2 linked regions of the Pedosphaera parvula Ellin514 genome follow. The protein of the gene in region 1 interacts with the protein of each later gene in a pairwise test. Links are inferred from orthologs where the notes say so. Each region holds a gene or a part of one and is shown in the gene's direction. Other genes may lie near its edges. The genes, in order: priA and CFLAV_RS09735.

Region 1 (3,291 bases):
GTAACGTTGCGTTACCGATTTGACATAATTTTTTGTGCTGGGAAAACCAATCTGCTCGATGAAGGCCTGGCTGTTCGTGGCGGCGGCACCGTGTCCCCATTTCAGGACATTGCTTCTTCCTGCATTATAGTCAGCCAAGGCATAAGGCAGAGGATTGTCCGTCCTGGCATATCGTTTGAGCAGTTTCTGCAGATACCAGGTACCCGCGAGAGTATTGGTGACGGGATCAAAAAGATGCTCCGGGTTGAGGTTGCCCAAATGTTCAGCATCGGTCCAATCCTTGCCCGCGGCTTTCGGAATGATCTGCATCAAACCGATTTCTCCGGCCCGGCCGGTCAGTCCCGGATTGAAACAGCTTTCCCGCCATACCACCGCTTTAACAAGCGCCGGGTCAACGCCATAGTGCGCAGCGGCGCTAAAAATCGGCCCATCCTGGCTATGTTCACGCCAATTAAACCAGCGCCAAAAGCCAATGAGCCCGCCCAAAAGCATTAGCAACGAAATTACGATGGCTGCAGGCCGTTTCACCTCCCTCTTGTACCGAAGGCGGGGCGTGAACGGGAAGCGAAAAACGAACGCTTCCAGCCTTTGCGAATCCCTGTTTTTAAACTATCTTGGTGCCGATGATCGCTCGCGTGACCTTGGAAATTGCCCTCCGCAAGGAATTCGACTACCTCATCCCCTCGGAATTGGCAAGCCAGGTGGATGTGGGAAGTCGTGTCCAGGTTCCGTTCGGTGCGCGCAAAGTTTTGGGCTGTGTGACGGCGATGGCGGAGGAATCGGCTCATGCGAATTTACGCCCCATCCTCAAAGTTATAGGAGCCCAAACACTGGTCACTCCCAAAATCCTCAAACTGGCCCGCTGGATTGGTGAATACTATTGCTGTCCGCCCGAGATCGCCCTTAAGAGCGTCCTGCCTGACGCCGTCCGCAAGGAACAGGCCGGATGGCGCGAGCGTTTATTTGTAAGGGCTTTGCCTCAAACTGAGCCATTACCCAAGCTGCCCAAACGGCAGCAAGAAGTTTACCGGATACTGGAAGAGCGAAAGGAATTGCCGTTACAGGAACTCATTGATCTTGCTGAAACCACGGCAGCGACGGTGCGGAGTCTGGAGGACAAGGGCCTGGTTACGATCACCACGGAAATCTCGGAACGCGACCCCTACGCACATGAGCATATTTTGCCTTCACAACCGCTGCCGCTGAATCCTCAGCAGGCCCGCGCGCTAGAGCGGATCATTGCCGCCATGGATGGCCAGCAAGCCAAGCCATCAACTGCCAGCGCCGGTGACATGACGCCGGTTTCCAGTTCAAATAATTTTCGGTTGCAGTCTGATGACGTCCCGCAGACGGAACCGAAGAATGCCAGCTCTGTTTTTCTGCTGCATGGCGTAACCGGCAGCGGCAAGACCGAAGTGTATTTGCAAGCCCTGGCCCATGCGTTGGAGCAAGGGAAGGGCGCGATTGTGTTGGTGCCGGAGATTTCCCTCACGCCGCAAACGGTGGAGCGATTTAAAGCGCGCTTCAGTTCCGGCCCGCTGCAAACGTTGGTGGCCGTTTTGCACAGTCATCTCTCAGCCGGCGAGAGGCATGACGAATGGCATAAGATTCGCCAGGGGCGCGCACGGATTGTCATCGGCGCACGCTCGGCGATTTTTGCGCCGGTGGATCCGTTGGGCTTGATCATCGTTGATGAGGAGCATGAGCATACCTACAAACAGGAGGAGTCGCCGCGCTACCATGCGCGTGACGTGGCGATTGTTCGGGGTCGAATGGAAGGCGCCACAGTGGTGCTGGGTTCGGCGACGCCCTCCATGGAAAGTTTTTATAATTGCAGCCGGGGGAAGTACATTTTGTTGGAAATGCTGGAACGGGTGGACGCCAAAAAGATGCCTTTGGTACGCGTGGTCGATATGAGGCAGGCAATGCGCAAGGGCAAGAGCATTCCCATTTACTCCCCGCAGTTAAAGGAAGCAATTCAGCAGCGCTTGGAACGCAAGGAGCAGACCATTTTGTTTTTGAATCGTCGGGGATATTCCACTTCACTCCAATGCCCTCTGTGCGGATTTGTAGCGCAATGCCCCAATTGCAGTGTTTCGTTGACCTATCATCGACGCGCGCAAATTCTTTGTTGTCATGTCTGTGGTCACACCGAGCCAGTTCCTTCCTTCTGCCCGGGGCCAAAGTGTGGCAATCCAGACATTCGTTATGCCGGCTTGGGCACCGAAAAGGTGGAAGACACATTGCTGAAGCTTTTCCCACACGCACGCATCAAGCGGATGGATTCCGACACGCTCAAGAAGAAGGATGATTACCGTCGAATTTTGGGAGACTTTCGGCTGGGTAAGATCGATATCCTGGTCGGCACGCAAATGATTGCCAAGGGACTGCATTTTCCCAATGTGACTCTGGTAGGGATTGTTTATGCCGATATGGCGCTGCATCTTGCCGATTTTCGCGCCGGGGAACGCACGTTCCAACTGTTGACGCAGGTGGCTGGCCGCGCCGGGCGCGGAGACATTGAAGGGGAGGTGTTCGTGCAATCCTTTACGCCCTTTCATCCGGCGATCCAATATGCCCGGCGTCACGACTTTGCCGGATTTTACGAGCAGGAACTTGAGTTTCGCGAGCAGTTGAAATATCCGCCGGTAAGTCGTGTGGCAATGCTCACCTTGAAAGGTCGTAACGAAGAGAAGGTGAAACTATCTGCGGACCATTTGCGACGTGAGCTTGAAAAGGCATTGGCTGGAATCAAGGAGCTCATTATCGCCGGCCCTGCTCCCGCTCCGCTGGCGCGAGCAGAGTCGCTTTACCGTTATCAGATAATGCTGCGCGCGCGTCAGATGTCAGAAGTGAGCAAACGCCTCGCTGTGATGAATCAATCGCTGTCGCTGCCGGAGGACGTTTCACTGTCTATTGATATCGATCCGGTGAACCTCGCTTAAATCAAAGTTCAAAGGGGACATCGCACATGTCACGCATCCGTCTCTCCTTTGCGCCCGGCATTGTATTGAAGAATATTAATTGCGCTTCGTTGATCTTAAACCAAATATCAGAGCTGACTTGAAACGATTTTGACTGGAGTGCCAGATCACAAGGAGGGTGAATGTTGAAAATGTAAGTAAAACGTTCCTCATCGCTCTTCAATCCTTTTCTGGATGCGTCGTTTCGTTCCATAATTCAAAAGCCTCAAACCATTACTAATTGACCTTCGCAGCTTTGACAATCTCTTCCACCAGCTCATCACTCGTCCACTGATTGCCTGTAAAAATCTTTTGCACCTTGCCCTGG
Region 2 (3,074 bases), on another replicon or contig:
TGACTGAAGCCCAGGAAGCTGCCGCTGCTGCTGAAGCTGGCGCTGGCACGGCTGAAGTTGAGATGATCAAAGAGAAGAAAGAAGAGGGTGCTGAGGCTGGTAAGGCTGCTCCTGCTGCGAAAGCCGGGGAGAAAGCTCCTGCTGCTGAGAAGAAGGCTCCTGAGAAGAAGAAGTAATTTTGACAGGCAGTCGGACGTTGTCCGGCTGCCTTTCCCATTCCCGGAATGGAGAATTTGCGTCTCATCGTCGGTTTGGGAAATCCGGGTTCCAAGTATGCCCTGACGCGCCATAATGTGGGCTTCCGGCTGGTGGAATGCCTGGCCGAGCGCTGGAAGGCATCCTGGGTCGCTGAGAAAAAGTTTGACGCAATGCTGGCCAGGACGGAACGGAATGGTGAGCGGATACTGTTGTGCAAGCCGCAAACTTTCATGAATGCCAGTGGCGAAACTGTCGGTGCGATGGCATCCTTTTATCGATTGCCCTTGCCACAGCTGGTGGTTGCGGTGGATGATGCTGATTTGCCGTTTGGGCAGATTCGAATGCGAGCCAACGGCAGTAGTGGTGGCCATCATGGACTGGAGTCCATTGAGAAGCATTTGGGAACTCGTGAATTTGCCCGCTTGAGACTTGGCATCGGGCGGGCGGCAGATGATAGAAGAGAGATTACGGATTATGTTTTGGCACCGTTTAGCGGAGCCGAAGCAAAAACGGTTGATAAAGTATTAAACACTGCATCAGACCAGATTGAGTGCTGGTTGGATGGCGGAATACAAAAGGCAATGAGTCAATTTAACGGAGCCATAAGAGGTTCCGAGTAACAAAGGAAAACTGAGTGAAAAGATACGAAGGTCTGTTCATATTGAACACAGCGGGCAAAGAAGAGAGTCTGAAAGAAACCATCGACCAGCTCTCGGATGAGATCAATGCTGCTGGCGGCAGGGTGGAAACCGTGCAGAAGATGGATAAGCGCAATTTTGCGCGTGTCGCGGATAAGCGCAACAGTTCCGGCTTTTACGTGAATGTCATTTTCGAGTGCAAACCTTCAGCGATTACCCAACTGCAAACTCGCTTTGCCTTGAATGCTGACGTGTACCGCGTCATGTTTAGCAGTGCGCCGACACCGAAAGTTGTGGAAGCCAAGTAATTCGATTCATGGCCAATTTCAACAAAGTCATACTTGCTGGAAACCTTACGCGGGACCCAGAGTTACGTTATACACCCAAAGGTGTAGCCATCGCCAAAATTACATTGGCGATCAACCGTACCTGGCGAAACGAGGCTGGTGAGAGCAAGGAAGAGGTTACTTTTGTTGATGTAGATGCATTTGGTCGCCAAGCAGAAACCATAGGCCAGTACTTAAAGAAGGGCAGTCCTTTCATGGTGGAAGGTCGCCTTAAGCTGGATCAGTGGGACGACAAGCAAACGGGACAGAAACGGAGTCGCTTGGGAGTCACGCTCGAAGGTTTTCAATTTCTGGGTAGCGCTGGCGGTGGTCGTGGCGAAGGCGGCGTCCCTGATGCTCCTGCTCCCCGCAGCCGTCCGGCACCCGCCCCCAAAGCTGAAAGTGCCGACGCTGATGTGCCACCTCCTGAAGACGACGACGTTCCATTCTAACTTGCAGCGGCTTATTCACTTTACCTTTATTTAACTTTAACTCCAATTTTCGTATGCCAAAAACTGAAGTCATTCTCACCCACAATATCGTCGGCTTGGGCGCCGAGTCCGATCAGGTTAAGGTCGCAGCGGGCTATGCTCGCAATTATTTGATCCCCCAAGGTCTAGCCATCCCCATGACCGGTGCAAATAAGCGCCGTCTGGAATCTTTGAAGCAACGGCGTGCTGAACGCGAAGCCGAAGAGCTCAACCACATGACCGAGCTTTCCCGCAGCTTGGCCAAGTTAATTGCCGTCGTCAGCGTCAAGACTGGCGAAGATGGCAAGATGTTCGGTGCTGTCACCGCAGGCACGATTGCTGATCAACTTAAGACCCAATTCGACGTAGCCCTCGACAAGAAGAAAATTCATCTCGAACAGCCGATTCGTTCCCTCGGCGAACACGGTGTCGAATTGCGCTTGCATCATGGCGTTACAACTACGCTTAAGGTGCGAGTTGAAAGCAGCAACCCTTTGCCAACGGCGGTTGAGGCTCCGGTTGCCGACGCAAGGAAGGACGATAGGACTGAGAAGCGTGGAAAGCGTTCTGAAGCTCCCGCCGCTGAATCAGCGCCTAAGAAGTCTCGCGCTGCGAAGAGTGACAAGGCTTAATCAGAGTTTTACGGTTTAATCAAGGCAGGCCATTACGGCCTGCCTTTTTTATTTAGTTTCACGAGGCAACCTGTCGCAATAGTGTTGGTCACCAGTTCTTTAGTGAGCGGTTGCGCCCCAGCTGTTTTTCAGAGGAAGGGCCTAATCTGAGCACTTCTTCTTCGCCTTTTTGTGAGTCGAGTAATTGCTTCGCCTGCTGGGGAGTCATTTGTCCCGCAGCCATCATTGCTGCTTCGCGCTGCTCCTCTTCTGATTTCTCCTTGGACTGTGCAGCCTGATTTTGAGCCGCCTGATCCTTTTTCTCGGATTGCTCTTTTTGATTCTTCGCCTGCGACTGTGATTTCTCCTGATCTTGCTTATTGGACTCCTGCCCCTGATCCTTCTTTTCCTGACCGTTTTTGCCTTGTTGAGATTTGTTCTGCGTTTGTTGATCGGACTTGGACTGAGAATCCTTTTCCTGATTCTGTTGATCTTGCTTGTCCTGGGATTCCTGATTCTTCTGATTCTGATCCTTGGAATTTTGCTTCGACTGGTCTTTTGATTGATTCTGCTGTTGCTGTTGCTGCTTTTTCTTGAGTTCTTCCAACTGGGTCTGGACAAACTGGTGGTTAAACTGTGCATCCTGATCTTGCTGGTTAAGCTTCAAAGCACTTTCGTAGTGCTTGAGGGCATTCTCCCAGGCCTCCTGCTTTTTCTTCTCATCCTTATCACTTTGTCCCAAGCGAAAATACGTATTGCCTAGATTGTAATATGCTTGTTGCTGCAGCTGTATGTCTTGAGAGTTCAGGGTATCGTTAAATTGTTTGGTAG

Evidence for each region.
Region 2: the proteins of priA (region 1) and CFLAV_RS09735 interact in binary tests that used the Escherichia coli proteins (3 or more experiments, as listed by UniProt). The link is inferred for Pedosphaera parvula Ellin514 from one-to-one orthologs.

The regions. Positions count from the first base shown.
Region 1 is NZ_ABOX02000030.1:11,046-14,336, forward strand. What follows is about bases 314-3,284. They hold priA (replication restart helicase PriA), read left to right. Parts: upstream 314-623; coding sequence 624-2,945; downstream 2,946-3,284. Other genes in these bases: CFLAV_RS20220 (lytic transglycosylase domain-containing protein), read right to left, coding at 314-528; CFLAV_RS20235 (SCO family protein), read right to left, coding at 3,201-3,284. Also shown: more of CFLAV_RS20220, read right to left, coding at 1-313; more of CFLAV_RS20235, read right to left, coding at 3,285-3,291.
Region 2 is NZ_ABOX02000010.1:13,040-16,113, reverse strand. Bases 130-2,883 are described here. They hold CFLAV_RS09735 (single-stranded DNA-binding protein), read left to right. Parts: upstream 130-1,152; coding sequence 1,153-1,614; downstream 1,615-2,883. Other genes in these bases: CFLAV_RS33680 (VWA domain-containing protein), read right to left, coding at 2,353-2,883; rplI (50S ribosomal protein L9), read left to right, coding at 1,668-2,264; CFLAV_RS09740 (30S ribosomal protein S6), read left to right, coding at 833-1,144; pth (aminoacyl-tRNA hydrolase), read left to right, coding at 225-818; CFLAV_RS09750 (50S ribosomal protein L25/general stress protein Ctc), read left to right, coding at 130-176. In the rest of the region: more of CFLAV_RS09750, read left to right, coding at 1-129; more of CFLAV_RS33680, read right to left, coding at 2,884-3,074. UniProt on the Escherichia coli protein: Plays an important role in DNA replication, recombination and repair. Binds to ssDNA and to an array of partner proteins to recruit them to their sites of action during DNA metabolism. Acts as a sliding platform that migrates on DNA via reptation.